One region of the Brevundimonas sp. 1080 genome, then DNA from elsewhere that is predicted to be linked to it. Evidence: riboswitches for the same ligand, from Rfam matches in the RefSeq annotation. Region 1 holds a riboswitch; the other holds the start of a gene.

Evidence for each region. Region 1 has a riboswitch for cobalamin ahead of ABIC32_RS08675 (TonB-dependent receptor plug domain-containing protein). Riboswitches for the same ligand answer to the same signal wherever they lie in the genome.
Region 2: linked by a shared signal. The riboswitch ahead of ABIC32_RS12365 (DUF1852 domain-containing protein) and the one ahead of ABIC32_RS08675 (TonB-dependent receptor plug domain-containing protein) in region 1 are both predicted to bind cobalamin.

What each region holds. Positions count from the first base shown of each region.
Region 1 covers NZ_JBEPMW010000002.1:662,816-670,221, forward strand. Annotated here, with positions in the region: gene ABIC32_RS08650 (hypothetical protein) at 1-269, opposite strand, end outside; gene ABIC32_RS08655 (ElaB/YgaM/YqjD family protein) at 269-613, opposite strand; gene ABIC32_RS08660 (fumarylacetoacetate hydrolase family protein) at 751-1,419, shown strand; gene maiA (maleylacetoacetate isomerase) at 1,416-2,051, shown strand; gene ABIC32_RS08670 (aldo/keto reductase) at 2,147-3,067, shown strand; gene ABIC32_RS08675 (TonB-dependent receptor plug domain-containing protein) at 3,051-4,874, opposite strand; cobalamin riboswitch at 5,020-5,228, opposite strand; gene mutS (DNA mismatch repair protein MutS) at 5,279-7,406, shown strand, end outside.
Region 2 covers NZ_JBEPMW010000003.1:349,822-357,227, reverse strand. Annotated here, with positions in the region: gene ABIC32_RS12390 (SDR family oxidoreductase) at 1-158, shown strand, start outside; gene ABIC32_RS12385 (SDR family NAD(P)-dependent oxidoreductase) at 218-1,021, opposite strand; gene ABIC32_RS12380 (GMC family oxidoreductase) at 1,021-2,565, opposite strand; gene ABIC32_RS12375 (alpha/beta hydrolase) at 2,562-3,920, opposite strand; gene ABIC32_RS12370 (hypothetical protein) at 4,058-4,312, opposite strand; cobalamin riboswitch at 5,215-5,422, shown strand; gene ABIC32_RS12365 (DUF1852 domain-containing protein) at 5,531-6,517, shown strand; gene ABIC32_RS12360 (methionine synthase) at 6,547-7,406, shown strand, end outside.

The DNA.
Region 1 (7,406 bases):
TCGCGCACGATGTGGATGATCTTGCCCAGCAAGCCTTCCGGCTCGTCCTCTTCGTCCGCCTCGTCGTGCTTGTCGCCCTTCAGGAAGACCAGCGCCACGATTAGGGCGACCAGGGCGAACAGACCAAAGGTCACGGCCGCCGCGCCGAGCGGCGTCAGCGTCAGGCTGAGCGCATAGAATATGGCCACGCCAAGGAAGACGACGGCCAGGAAAGCACTGGCGGCGACGACAGCCGTCGCCACCAGTTTTTTGACGATGCCCTTGAACATCAGCGACGGCGGCCGGCCAGCAGCATGCCGAGGATGACGCCGACGCCGAGCGCCACGGCGGTCGATTGCAGCGGACGCTCCTGCACGCGCTCGACGACATAGCGTTGCGCCTCATCGAAGCGTTCGGCCGCGTCGTCGTAATATTCGCGACCCTTCACGCGGGCCTCGTCGTAATAGCTGCGGGCCTGCTCGCGAACTTCGTCGCTCTTGGCGCGCAGCTTGGCCTCGGCCTCGGCGGCCTTGTCGCGCAGGCGTTGGGTCTCTTCGCGGGCGCCGGTCTTCAGATCCTCCTTGAGGGTCTTCAGGTCGGCCTTGATATCTTCTCGAGCCTTGGTGGTGGCCATGGTGCGCGCTCCGTTGAAAGCTTGGCGGTAGAATAGAGAACCCCGTGTTGCAACGCCACATGCGCAACGAGGTTCCTTTAGTTGGGAAGGGCGCGCGCCTCTCGCCACGGGCTATTCGCCGCACTAGAACGGTCGCCATGACTCAATGGCTGTTCGCGCCCCGCCCCGTCCCGTCCTTGCCGATCGTCGGATCGGACCAGCGGTTCCCCGTTCGCCGCATCCTGTGCGTGGGCCAGAACTACGCCGCCCATGCGCGCGAAATGGGGTCGGACCCCGACAAACAGACGCCCTTCTTCTTCACCAAGCCAGGCGACGCCATCGTCTCGGACGGCGCAAACCCATCCTACCCGTCGGCGACCGCAAACCTGCACTACGAGGCAGAACTGGTCGCCGCGATCGGGCCGGGCAAGGATGGCGGCGTCGCCATCGTCGGCTGGGCCGTCGGCTGCGACCTGACCCGCCGCGACCTTCAGGCCGAGGCCAAGAAGGCCGGCCGTCCCTGGGACGCCGCAAAGGGGTTCGATCAGTCCGCGCCGTGCGGCCGCCTCACCCTGGGCGATTTGCCATCGCCCGACGGCGCCATCCGCCTGAGCGTCAACGGCGAAACGAAACAGGACAGCGTCCTCAACGACATGATCCTGAACCCCGACCGCATCGTCGAGGCCGCCGCCGCCCTGTGGTCGCTGCAACCCGGCGACCTGATCTTCACCGGCACGCCGTCCGGCGTCGGCCCGGTCAAGCCCGGCGACCGCGTGGTCGTGACCATCGACGGGCTTGAGAAGCTGTCGTTCGAGATCCAGCCATGATCCTGCACGGCTATTGGCGTTCGGGCGCCAGCTACCGCGTCCGCATCGCCCTGAACCTGAAAGGGCTCAGCTACGAAAACGCCGCTCACGACCTGCGCAAGGGCGAACAGAAGACGCCCGACTATGTGGCGCTGAACCCGCAGGGCATGGTCCCCGCGCTTCAGGACGGCGATCTGGTCCTGACCCAGAGCCCGGCCATTCTGGAATGGCTGGAGGAAACCCACCCCGAACCGGCCCTGCTGCCGAAGGGGGCGAACGAGCGGGCGACCGTGCGCGCCATGGCCGCGCTGATCGGCTGCGACATTCACCCGCTCAACAATCTGCGCGTGTTGAAGGCCATCCGGTCTGAGTTCAACGCCGATCAGGCCGCCGTGGATGCCTGGGCGGCCCGGTGGATCGCACCGGGCTTCGACGCGCTGGAGGCTTTGGTCGCCCGCCACGGCGCCGGCTGGAGCTTCGGCGACGCCCCGACCCTGGTCGATTTTTATTTGATTCCGCAGATGTATTCGGCGCGGCGCTTCAACATGGACCTATCGCCCTGGCCGCGTCTGCTGGCGGTCGAACAGACCGCCTTGGCTCACCCCGCCTTCGCCTCGGCCCACCCGGACTTGCAGCCTGACGCCGACGCCTGATTTTCGCCTCAGTGCGCATATCAGCGGTGGATAAGTAGGGTTCGCTTAAGGTCTCGCTCAGCGTCCCTTAAGCATTGGCGATCATAGTGTCGGGCGTGTCGTATTCCCCCGCCACACCTTCGGCGTCGTCGCCCATCCATCGCCTGGCCCTCGCCGTGGTGACCGAGCCCGAGCGCGCGCCCGGCGCCTTCATGAGCGCGCCGTCCGGCGCCCGCGAAGAAGCCATGCGTTTTCTGCTGCAAACCGGAGCCGACGCCGGGGTCAAGCTGATCGCCACCCGGCCCGAGGGCGACGGCGAACGCCTGCTGGGTCAGGCCTGGCCCTTCCCCTCGCCTTTCCAGGTTACGGTCCGCACCGTGCCGCTCAGCGAAGGTCTGGACCGGGTCGAGGCCCGCGCTCGTCGCTCGCTGGAACGGATGGGCCTGCCGCGCGGCGATGTTCTGCTGATTTCCAACGCCGCCGATCTGGCCGGCGCCGAGGGCCGCGCTCTGTGGGATCGCGCCCGCAGCCTCAAGGATCGCGGCTTGTTCCGCCGCATCGGTTTCTGCGCCACGATCGAGGATGGTCCCGCGCTTCTGGCCCGCCGTCTGGAAGCCGACGTGGTCCAGGTGCCGTGCAGCCTCTTGGACCAGCGCGCGGCGCAGGACGGCGTGCTGGAAGCCATCGCCGACACAGGCGCCTCGGTTCATCTGTCTTCGGTCTTCGCCGGCGGCCTGCTGTTTGCAGGCGGCGACGATCTTCCGGCCGAACTGGCCAGTCATGCCCAGGCCCTGTCGCGCACGCGCCGGCGTCTGGCCGAGCAGCGCTGCGATCCGATGCAGGCGGCGTTGGGTTACGCCCTCGCCCTGCCCGGCGTCGACAAGGTCGTGGCCAGCGTCGCCTCCGCCGCCGAACTGCGCGCCATCCTGGCCGCCGCCCACGCCCCCTGTCCCAATCTGGACTGGTCGGCCCTGGCGCTCGAGGCGCCGGCGGCCTTCACCGCCGACGCCCGCGCCCGGATCAGTAGCGCAGCCTGATCCCGACATAGCCGGACCGTCCCGGCTCGCCGTATCCGAACACCTGCTGATAGTGTTCGTCGCCCAGGTTCTCGATCCGCGCCGTCAGGGTGACCTTGTCGGTCAGTTCATAGGCCGCGTTCAGATTGGCGGTGACGAAGCCGTCGCGCGCCACCGTCGAGAAGCCGCCCGAATCGTCCTGATCGCCTTCCGCCCGCACCGTCAACGCGCCAGACAGACGGTCGCCCGTCCAGCCCAGGGTCGCTGAACCCGCATGTTCCGGCACGCGCAGCAGGCGCGCGCCCGTCGTGCGGTCCGTCGCGTCGGTCCAGGCATAGGCCAGGGTCAGGTCGAAGCCGCCACCCAGCAGGGCGCGGCCTTCCAGCTCGAACCCGTCCGAACGCGTCTTGGCGACGTTGATGTAGCGACCGGCCGAATAGGTGATCTGGTCCTCGACGTTCAGGCGATAAAGGGTCGCCCGCCCATCGAACCGACCATCGGCCGACGCCCAGCCCAGGGCGATCTCGACGCTGTCGGCCGTTTCCGGCTTCAGCTCGGGATAGGGCCGAGGCGCAAAGCAGAAATCGCAGACCGCCTGGCTGACCGTCGGCGACTTGAAGCCCGTGCCATAGGCCCCCGACAGGATGAAGCCTCCGGCCAGGTCATAGGCCGCTGACACCCGCCCCGTCGTCTTGGAGCCGAAATCGTCAGTGTCGTCATACCGCAGTCCGCCGGTCAGGTTCAGCGCGCCGACATCGTATTGCGCCACGCCGAACACCGATGTGATCGACAGGTCGCGCGACAGGCCCGACGACAGAGCCGCCGAGGCCTCGTTCCGCTCCACGCCGAACGCATAGTCGATGTCCTGCGTCTGACCGTTCGCCTGCCAGCGATAGGCCTGACGGTCGCCGGTGAAGGTCGAGCCGAAGCCGCCGCTGACCGAGTTGCGATCCAGATCCGATGCCGAGACGCTGAACTGGTGGTTCAAGCCGAACGCCTTGGCCGTCACCCGGCCAAAGCCCGACCACTGCTCGCTTTCCTGCATGTCGTCGGTGTCGGACAGCGCATAGTTCGGCGCCGGGAACCCGTCGATATCGGCCTTGGACTTGTTCCAGCGCACCGATCCATCGACCCTGACCGCATCGGACAGGACATATCGCCCTTTGGCGCCGAGCGTCGTGCTGCGGAAGCCGTCGGCCTCGGTGTTGCCGTCCGCCTCGTCCGCCGCCGAAATCCCGTCAGTGTCGAACCGCGAGGCATAGGCGCTGAAGGCGTAGGTTTCGTTGGCGACGCCCGCCGACACCCGACCGCGCACGGTGTCGAAGCTGCCGGCCTCGGCCTCGGCGCGCAGGCCGTCGATCTCTTGCGTGGTGAAGGAAATCACCCCGCCAATGGCGTCGGATCCCCACAGCGATGACTGCGGGCCGCTCAGCACTTCGATCCGCGCAATATCGGCCAGTTCGAAGCTGGAGAAGTCATAGGCGCCGTTCGGCTCGGCCGCATCATTGACCGGCGCGCCATCGACCAGGACCAGGGTCTTGCCGGGCGTCGCGCCGCGCATCCGCACCTGGGCGACGCCGCCGAAAGCGCCCGTGCGCGTCACCGACAGACCCGGCACATCGGCCAGGATGTCGGCGGCGAAGATCGCGCCGCGCTGTTCGATGGTTTGGCCGTCGATGACGCGGGCGCCCGGCGTGTCGGCGACGATGGCCGGGATGCGGGTGGCGGTGACGATCACCTCGTCCAGCTGGGTCGCGTCCTCGGCAAAGGCAGGCGCGGCGAAGGCGGCCGCAATCGCAGCCGTCGAAAGAAGAATGGAACGCTTCATTGAGCGATACCCCCGTGTTCGGTCCCGCGAATGCGCGCGAGAGACCGTCATGAGCGAACCGACCCGCCAGACCGCTTTAGGTCTGGACGGCGCAAGGTCGGGTCGCTTCCACGGAGAAACCGCGCTGCTGTCTGGTCCCGGACAGGAGCGAGCGACGTCGGCGGCCAGGTCTCCTGGCTTGCGGGTCGTAAACCGCCGTCCTCGCCTTCCCAGTTTCCCAGTGGCGCCGGGATCGAACCCCCGGACGGACGACGCTCTCGCCGCCTACAGTTGCGGGCACAGCCACGGCGTCACACCGTGTTCCCTTAACCGCCTGATGCGGCCTATCGCAGGGCCGACAAGCCTGTGCAAGAGCCGGTCAACGGCCTTGAGCCGCAGGGCGCGATCCGTCACCCTGCAGCCACATGAACGCGCCCATCTCTCATCCCCCGGAAATCGCCGCCTCGCTGGAAGGCGCGACGCCGTTCATGGCGCAATATCTGACGGCCAAGGCAGGCCAGCCCGACGCCATCCTGTTCTTCCGCATGGGCGACTTCTACGAGCTGTTCTTCAAGGACGCCGAGGTCGCGGCGGCGGCGCTCGGCATCACCCTGACCAAGCGCGGCAAGCATCAGGGCGAGGACATCCCTATGGCCGGCGTGCCGGTCCATGCGATGGAGGGCTATCTCGCCCGCCTGATCCGCATCGGCCACAAGGTCGCCATCTGCGAACAGCTGGAAGACCCCGCCGACGCCAAGAAGCGTGGCGGCAAGGCCGTGGTGCATCGCGGCGTGGTCCGGGTCGTCACCCCCGGCACCCTGACCGAAGACAGCCTGCTGGACGCGCGCGGCGCCAACCGTCTGGCGGCGGTCGCGGTGCGTAAGGGTCGAGCGGCCGTCGCCGTGGTCGAACTGTCGTCCGGCGCGGTCGACAGTGTCGCCTGCGCCATCGCGGATCTGGGCGCGGCGCTCGCCGCCTTCCGCCCGTCCGAAGTCCTGGTCACCGACCGGATGTATTCGGACGAGACGACGCGCGACGCCCTGGACGGCTCGGGCGGCGTGGTCCAGGCGTTGGCCTCGGCCATCGCCGAACCCCAGGCCGCGCGCGCCCGCGTCGAACGCCTGTACGGCGTCTCGGCCCTCGACGGCTTCGGCGCCTTCGAGGAGGCCGAGGTCTCGGCGCTGGGTCTGATCGCCGCCTATCTGGAGACGACCCAGGCCGGCAAGGTCCCCGCCCTGGCCCCGCCGCGCCGTCTGGGCGAAAGCGGCTTTCTGGCCATCGACCCGGCGACCCGCGCCAGCCTTGAGATCGACCGCACCCAGCGCGGCGAGCGCGAGGGCAGCCTGCTGGCCTGCATCGACCGCACCGTCACCTCGGGCGGCGCCCGGGCCCTGGCCGAACGCATCGCCCGGCCGCTTCGGGATCCCCTGGCCATCAACGAACAGCTCGACGCCGTCGAATGGCTCTTGGAGCGTCGCGACCTGCGTCGCGACCTGCGTGAGGCGCTGAAAGCCTCCTCCGACATCGCCCGCGCCGTCGGACGATTGGCGCTGGGTCGAGGCGGTCCGCGCGACCTGGCCGCCGTGCGCACCGGCCTGTCGATCGCCGAGGGCGTCGCCGGCCTGTTCGTGGGCCAGGTCGATCCCCTGACCGGCCAGCCGCGCCGCATCGCCTCGGCGCTGGACCGCCTGACCCTGTCGCCCGACGTCTCGCGGCTGAAGGCCGACCTGATCGCCGGCCTGGTGGACGAGCCGTCGCATCTGGCGCGCGACGGTGGCTATGTGCGCCCCGACTATCGCCCCGAACTGGACGCCGCCCGCACCCTTCGCGACGACAGCCGCCGCGTCGTCGCCGATCTGGAGGCCCGCGCCGTCGCCGAGTCCGGCGTGCCGTTCAAGATCAAGCACAACGCCGTCCTGGGCTATTTCCTCGAAACCAGCGCCAAGGCCGCCGAAGCCTTGCTCCGTGCCGGGCCTGACAGTCCTTTCATCCATCGCCAGACCCTGGCTGCCCAGGTCCGCTTCACCACCGTCGAACTGTCGGAGTTGGACGCCAAGATCAGCCAGGCCGGCCACCGGGCGCTCGCCATCGAAGCCGAGACCTTCGAGGGCTGGCGACGCGAGGCCGCCCGCCTGGCCCAGCCGCTGCAGGCCGTCGCCGAGGCGCTCGCCGAACTGGACGCCCACGCCGCCCTCGCCGAATGGGCCCAGGAAGTCGGTGCGACCCGCCCGATCGTGGACGACACCCTGACCTTCTGCGTCGAGGCCGGCCGCCACCCCGTCGTGGAGGCTGCGGTCAAGGCGGGCGGGGATCCCTACACCCCCAACAACGCCCGGCTGGACGGGTCGGGCCAGGACGGATCGCGCCTGGCCATCGTCACCGGCCCGAACATGGCCGGTAAATCGACCTTCCTGCGCCAGAACGCGCTTCTGGTCATCCTGGCCCAGGCCGGCGCCTTCGTGCCCGCGCGGTCGATGCGGCTGGGCGTGGTGGACCGGCTGTTCAGCCGTGTCGGCGCCGGCGACGACTTGGCCCGCGGCCGCTCCACCTTCA
Region 2 (7,406 bases), on a different contig from region 1:
CGCAGGACGCCGTGATGAAGTTCGGAGAGCAGGTGCCGCTGGGTCGTCCAGGCCAGCCCGTCGAGATCGCCCCGGTCTATGTGCTGCTGGCCTCTCAAGAAGGCAGCTACATCACGGGCGAAGTCTTCGGCGTCACCGGCGGCATGGGCGTCGCCTGACAAGACAAAACCGGCGGCGGGATCATCCCGCCGCCGGTCTCTCTCGTTCTGCCGGGCGACTAGCCGGCGATGGTGGCGACGGAGCCGGAATCCACCCGGATGCCCGCGCCGTTGATGAAGCTGGCGCGCTCCGAACACAGGAAGACGACGGCCGCCGCCACCTCCTCCGGCTTGCCCCTGCGATCCAGCGTCATGCCGGGCCGCTCTTCCTTCAGGAAGCTCTTGATCGCCTCCTCGAAGGTTTCGCCGCGTTCCTCGGCGCGCTTCTTCATCATGGCGTCGGTCATTGGGGTGGCGATGAAGGCTGGCGAGACCGTGTTCACCAGCACATTGTCGCAGCCATAGGCCTTGGACAGACCCTTCGCCAGGCTGAGAATACCGGCCTTCGAGGCGCAATAGGCCAGTTCGTCGACATAGGGCTGGACCGCATCCTCCGAAGCGAACAGGACGATACGGCCCCAGCCCGAACGCCGCATGGCCGGAATGGCCTGGCGGCACATCCGCACCGCGCCCATCAGATTGATGTCGAGCGTCTCCAGCCAACCGGCGTCATCGACATCCAGGAAATCGCCGGTCGCGCCGGTCACGCCCGCTGCGTTCACATAGATGTCCGGATCGCCCATGCGGTCTCGGACCTCCGCCCACAGGCGTTCGACATCGTCGGCCTTGGTCACGTCGCCGGTCACGCCGATGCATTCGCCCAAGGCGGAAAGCTCCTGGACGGCTTCATCCAGCGTGCCGTCCGGCTTGTCGGTCAGGGCGACCCGTACGCCAGCTTCCAGCAGCAGCCGCGCCGTCTCCTTGCCCATGCCGGAATCGGCGCCGGAAATGAGGGCGATACGCCCCTTGATCCCGAGGTCCATCACAAATCTCCTGTTCGTTGACGTTCGAGGAAGCGATCGGCCGTGCGCAGGGCGACGGCCATGAGGGTCAAGGCCGGGTTGGCCGAAAGCGCGCTGGGGAAGATGGAGTTGTCGCAGACGTACAGATTGTCGATCTCGACGCTGCACCCGTCGGCGTCGACGACCGCCCCGTCCGATTTGTCCCCCATCCGGCAGCCGCCGATGGTGTGCGCCGACCGGGCCACCGCGAAGATGTCCTCGGCGCCCGCTGCCGTCCAAAGCTCCGTCATGACGCGCCGGGCATGGGCGTCTAGACGCCGCTCGTTTTCGCCATAGCTGAAGTCGATCCGCGCCTTGCGCAGCCCGACGGCGTCGACCTCATCGGACAGGGTCAGGCGGTTGTCGTCGTCCGGCAGACACTCTCCATTGATGCCGATCCCGGCAAGCCGGCGATAGTTGCGTAGCGTATCGACCAGCGGCGCGCCCCAGAGGCCCGCGCCGCGCGCGAACCCGCCCGCCAGGGTGACCGGCATGACGCCAAGGCTTTGGATCAGATAGCCGCCGGCGAAGTTCGCGTCGGCCGGACGCACCATTTCTTCGCTGATCAGGGAAGAGGGATAGCCGCGGTTCATCGACATGTCGGCGTCGAACCGGCCCCAGACCTGGGTCGCCACATGGGTCATGAAGTTGCGGCCGACCTCGCCGCCAGCGTTACCTAATCCCCAGTTCAGCAGCAGACTCGGCGTCTCGACACCGCCCGCACAAAGGAACAGCGCTCGACAGTTCAGCCGATGATCCTGCCCGTCGCGACGATAGATCACCGACTTGATCCGTCCACCGGCGTCACGCTCCACGCCTATGGCCCGCGCGTTGGCGATGATTGTGGCGCCGTTGGCTGCGGCCATCGGCAGAAAGCTGTTGTCCGCGCCGCCCTTGGCGCCGGTTCTGCATCCCTGGTGGCAGGCGCCGCAGTTGACGCAGGCCATGCGGTAGGGCGTCGACCCCGCCTCGCGATCGCGGGACAGCACGGCCGCCGGCGCATCTGTAACGGTCAGCCCGACGGCCGTCGCGCCACGGACCATCGCATCCGCCGGGGCGTTGCGCGGGACAGGCGGATAGGCGAACTTTCGCCGGCCCCACGGATAGTCGGCCGGGCCTGAGACCCCGATCACCGTCTCTACGGTCTCGACATAGGATTTCAATTCGTCCCAGCCGAACGGCCAGTCCCGCCCGCGTCCCGTCTCCGAGGCCAGCGTCAGGTCACGGGGATCGGGTCTTGGGCAGAAGGCGCCCCAGTGCAGGAGCGAGCCGCCGACGCCCTGGCCGGAGTTGTTGGCCCCAAAGGCGGTCGGGTCGCGCCCTCCGCTGAGGCGCTCTTCCATCCAATAGAGATCGGCCGTTGTTTCGTCGGGCGTATGCTCCGCCGGATCGAAGGCCCGCCCTGCCTCCAACACCGTGACCGACAGCCCGGCCTTCGCCAGCCTGGCCGCGATCGGAGCCCCGCCGGCGCCGCTGCCGATGATGACGACATCGGTTTCGCCGGCCGTCCTTGCAGGCGCGCTCAACCCACCCCCTCCAGCGGCAAACGCCAGGGTTCGGTACGGTCCGCCGCCGTCTGGTCGTAGCCTTGGAATCGGCCTTCGCCGCCTGTGGCGAAACCGTCGTAACCGATCTGGGCCCAAGTCGCCGGCAGCGACATCCACAGGCGCGCGACCTCGGAGACGACGTCTTGGAACCACAGCCTCATGGCGTGCGCCGAAAGCCCGCTTGGCTCCGCCCACTCGCCCTGTGAAATGGCGCGCAGGATGTCGTCCTGGCGATCAGGGGCCAGGGTTGCGAACTCCGGCGCCATGGCGGCGATCTCATCCAGCCCGCGTCGCCAGGCCTCGGCGTCAGAAGGCAGATCGGCGAACCTCCACCCGTCGCCCTGTCCACTGGCGAGGCCAACATCCAGGCGTCGCGCCAGATCATCCGGATCGCCTGCATCGGGCAGAATGCGCGCAATCATCGCCGACAGCACGGCGCGCTGGGTCGGGTTCAGGACGCCGCCGTCAGCAGGCGCCGGACCGAAGTGACGATCCAGCATGGCGCGTCGCGTGCGATCCGACACGCGGTCGGACGCCATCAGATCCACGAAGCGTGGAGGCAGCGCAGATGAACCGAGCTTCTCGATGAATTCTAGAAGCAGGCCGACGAGACGGTCCGGCTGTTCCTGAGGGATTAGGTGCGCCGCATCCGGCACGACCACCACATCGGCCACGCGGTAGTGGGGGGCGTTGACACGCCGCTGCGCTGCCTCACCCAAATCGCCATCCTCTGCGCCGGCGATGATCAGGGCGGGGAAAGGTAGGACGCCGGCCTGATCGGACCAGTCCTCGCGCGATCCTTCGGCCAGCCATCCGCGCCAGGCTTCTGGGCTGGATCGAGTGAAATCGGCCAGGGCCCGATCGAAGGCGGCCTGCGGCAGACCGGCGGCGGTATTGGCGTCGATGAACTGGCGTCCCCGATCCTCGATCCTGGTCGGATCGTCGAACCAGGTCAGCATATCCGCACGCCTGCTCTCGTCCATCGGCTCCGACGAGGGTGGCGATCCGGCGACCAGCACCACGCCCAGCAACCCGCTCAGACCCGCCGCCCCGTCACGTGCCCGCGCGGCGATCAAGGTCGCAAACTTGCCGCCCATGCTGTGGCCGACAAGGATCCAGCGGGGGAGATGAAGATCGGTAAGGCGGCGGCTCAGGTCGTCGAGCACGGCTTGGACATCGCCATAGCCTTCCCCCGCCCTGTCCCCGAACCCTGGAAGATCGATCGCGACGGTCACCACCTCATCGGCAAGCCGGTCGATCACCGCGTCCCAATCGTGGCGGCTCGAGCCCAGGGAATGAAGGAAGACGACAGTAAGGCGGGTGTCTGTGAGCATGCAGGGGCTTTTTAGAAAGCGAAGACGCGAGGCTCCGCCGTGATCGGTCGGCGGTCGTCGATCAGCGCGCCAGCGACGGAATTGCTCCCAACAAAACAGACTCCAGACGTTGGAACCGGCTCAAACCCGCCCTGCCCTCAGGCCGCCGCCAATTCGGTCAGAAGCTTCTCGATGAAAGCTGTGTCGTGCGGTTGATCGTTGGCGGCGTCGACGATCATGCGATCCTCGGACCAGCGTCGATCATCGCGCAACGGAAAGGACGCTTCCATGCCGGGCCGACGCGCCGCTGCGATACGCAACGCCGTCGCCTTCGGTCCCGATACGATTTCCGTGACGCCGGCATTCTCAAACGCTTGCTGTCGTTCGTTTGGGGATTCTGGACGATCGACCAAGACTTCAGGCCTTCGGCGGTAAGATTGTTGTCGGCGGGTGTCGGTTTTATCGTGGCCCAACCCAAAATGCTGGCCGAGAGTTGCGCCCACTTTTGTACTTCCGACCGGTCATTTCAGGCAAAAACGCGGCGGAACCGCGGTAAGTGGATTTCGAGGTCGCTGCAGCCAAGCACGAACGTCCTGTTCGTGCTGCAGGATTTCCCGCCCCAACCAGCGAACGCGTTCTTGTTCTGATTTCCCACCGCCTTGAGCCAATTCCAGTTCCCCATGGGTCACGATGTGCGGCAGCCGCGTTTCCGTCAAAACGCGGCATTCGGGAGGTGGTGCACGTTGAAGAGATGACTATGCGCAGTGCCTGGCGTTGTGAGGATGGCGCTTACAGCCTTAAGCAATTTTACGACAAAACAGGTGCCACGCACGGCATGCTGGTGCGGGTGCGGTACTGGCCGCCCAGCTGCGGTCCTGCCCCAGATATCCGCCCGACCACCGCCCTCACGATCAAGGCGTGTGCGCGCGGGTGCCTATTTGCTCCACGCGGTGTGGCTGACCAAGCGAAGACTAAGTGAAGCTCAGGCTGACGCTATGGTGCAGTGTACAGTCGTAGAGCTGACAGTGCGAGCTTCCGCCATAAGGCAAAAGCTGCTGTAGGACGAAAGTGTCTGAGATGCGCCAGGACCGGTCATCTACAGAGCGCCGGGAACACGTCATTCATCGATGCAGTCTGTGCTTGGGGACGTCCGCTTTTCGGTCCGATGCTTTTGGCAGATTGCGACCCGAAGCAGACGCTGAACCCAATCGCAAATGCGACAGTCGAAGCCGCAACTCGAAAGATTAGAATGTCGATGTTGGCCCAACACATAAGGATATCCTTATGTGTTTCTTGACTTCGGCGTCGCTTGCGCGTCTCATGAACAGGTCGAGGTTCTGCGCGTCGCCTGCGGGCGATGCGGAGCTAAGAGGGAAGCCGGTGTGATGCCGGCGCTGCCCCCGCAACTGTGAGCGGCGAGCCGAAGGTCCATTTCGTGTCACTGGCGTCTTCTGACGTTGGGAAGGCCGGACCCGAAGCCGTGACCCGTGAGCCAGGAGACCTGCCCCGACAGATAACGTCCTCCGGCGGGGTGTCCGGTCAGGTCGCATGAACGCCGCGACGGGACGACTGCGCGCGAGCGGTCGCGCGTCCCTGTCCGCTGTCTCGTCACAGCATCAACGGCAGAGACCATGGCGAGCAGCGACTTCACCTTCAGGATCACGCGGACCGCGCTCGACGAAGACTATCGTCCCGCCGAGAAGACGCGGATCACCACCAACTTCGCCAACCTGGCGCGAGGCGAGAGCCGCCGGGAAAATCTGCGCAACACCCTGCGGATGATCGACAACCGCTTCAACTCGTTGGCGCACCACGACAATCCGAGGGGCGATCGCTATGCGCTGGAGCTTCAGATTGTCTCGGTCGAGATGAGCCTTGGCTCGGAGCGCGACGACGCCTTTCCCCTGATCGAAATCCTTCAGACGACGATCATCGACAGGGAGACGCGCCGGCGGATCGATGGGATCGTGGGCAACAATTTCTCCTCCTATGTCCGCGACTACGACTTCAGCGTGGTTCTGCCCGAACACCTGAAGGCGCATCCGAACGGCGGCGTGCCGGACGATTTCGGCGATCTGCACGGCAAGCTGTTCCGGCACTTTCTGGCGTCGGGCGCCTATCGCGACAACTTCGCCAAGCCGCCGGTCATCTGCCTCAGCGTCTCCAGCAACAAGACCTATCACCGCACCGGCGCTGAACATCCGGTGCTGGGGCTGGAATACGACAACGACGCCTTCTCGTCGACCGATCGGTATTTCGCGAAGATGGGGATGAAGGTTCGCTACTTCATGCCCCCGGCCAGCGTGGCGCCGTTCGCTTTGTACCACATCGGCGACCTGACCGGCGGCTACACCGACCTCGAACTGGCCAGCACCATCGCCACGATGGAGACCTTCCAGAAGATCTATCGGCCCGAAATCTACAACGCCAACTCCCCGGCGACCGAGCAGTATCAGCCTAGCCTGAAGGCGCAGGACTATTCGCTGACCCGCATCGTCTACGACCGCGACGAGCGTAGTCGGCTGGCCGTCGAGCAGGGCCGTTTCGTCGAGGAGCGGTTCATCAAGCCGCACCGCGCCCGTCTCGACCAATGGTCGGCCGCCTTCGCCGCCGCCTGATCAGTTTCCAGATTTCAGAGCCTTACCTCATGAAAACCCTTCTCCCGACCTCGACCGCCGGCAGCCTGCCCAAACCCGTCTGGCTGGCCGAGCCGGAGACGCTCTGGTCGCCTTGGAAGCTGCAGGGCGATGACCTGATCGAGGCCAAACAGGACGCCCTGCGCCTGTCGCTCGACGATCAACGCCGGGCCGGCATCGACATCGTCAGCGACGGCGAACAGACCCGCCAGCATTTCGTCACGACCTTCATCGGACACCTCGACGGCGTCGATTTCGAGAACTGCAAGACCATGCGAATCCGCAATCGCTACGACGCCAGCGTCCCGGTGGTCGTGGGCGCCGTAAGCCGGCCGAAATCCGTCTTCGTCGAAGACGCCAAGTTCCTGCGCGCCCAGACCGACCAGCCGATCAAATGGGCCCTGCCTGGGCCGATGACGATGATCGACACCCTTTATGACGACCACTATGGCAGCCGTGAAAAGCTGGCCTGGGAGTTCGCCAAAATCCTCAATGAGGAGGCGCGCGAGCTGGAGGCCGCCGGCGTCGACATCGTCCAGTTCGACGAGCCCGCCTTCAACGTCTTCTTCGACGAGGTGAACGACTGGGGCGTGGCGACCCTGGAGAAGGCGGCCGAGGGGCTGAAGTGCGAAACGGCGGTCCACATCTGCTACGGCTACGGCATCAAGGCCAACACCGACTGGAAGAAGACCCTCGGCTCGGAATGGCGGCAGTACGAAGAGGCCTTCCCCAAGCTGCGGACCTCCAGCATCGACATCATCTCGTTAGAAGCCCAGAACGCGCGCGTGCCGATGGATCTGATCGAACTGATCCGGGGCAAGAAGGTGATGGTCGGCGCCATCGACGTCGCGACCGACACGATCGAAACGCC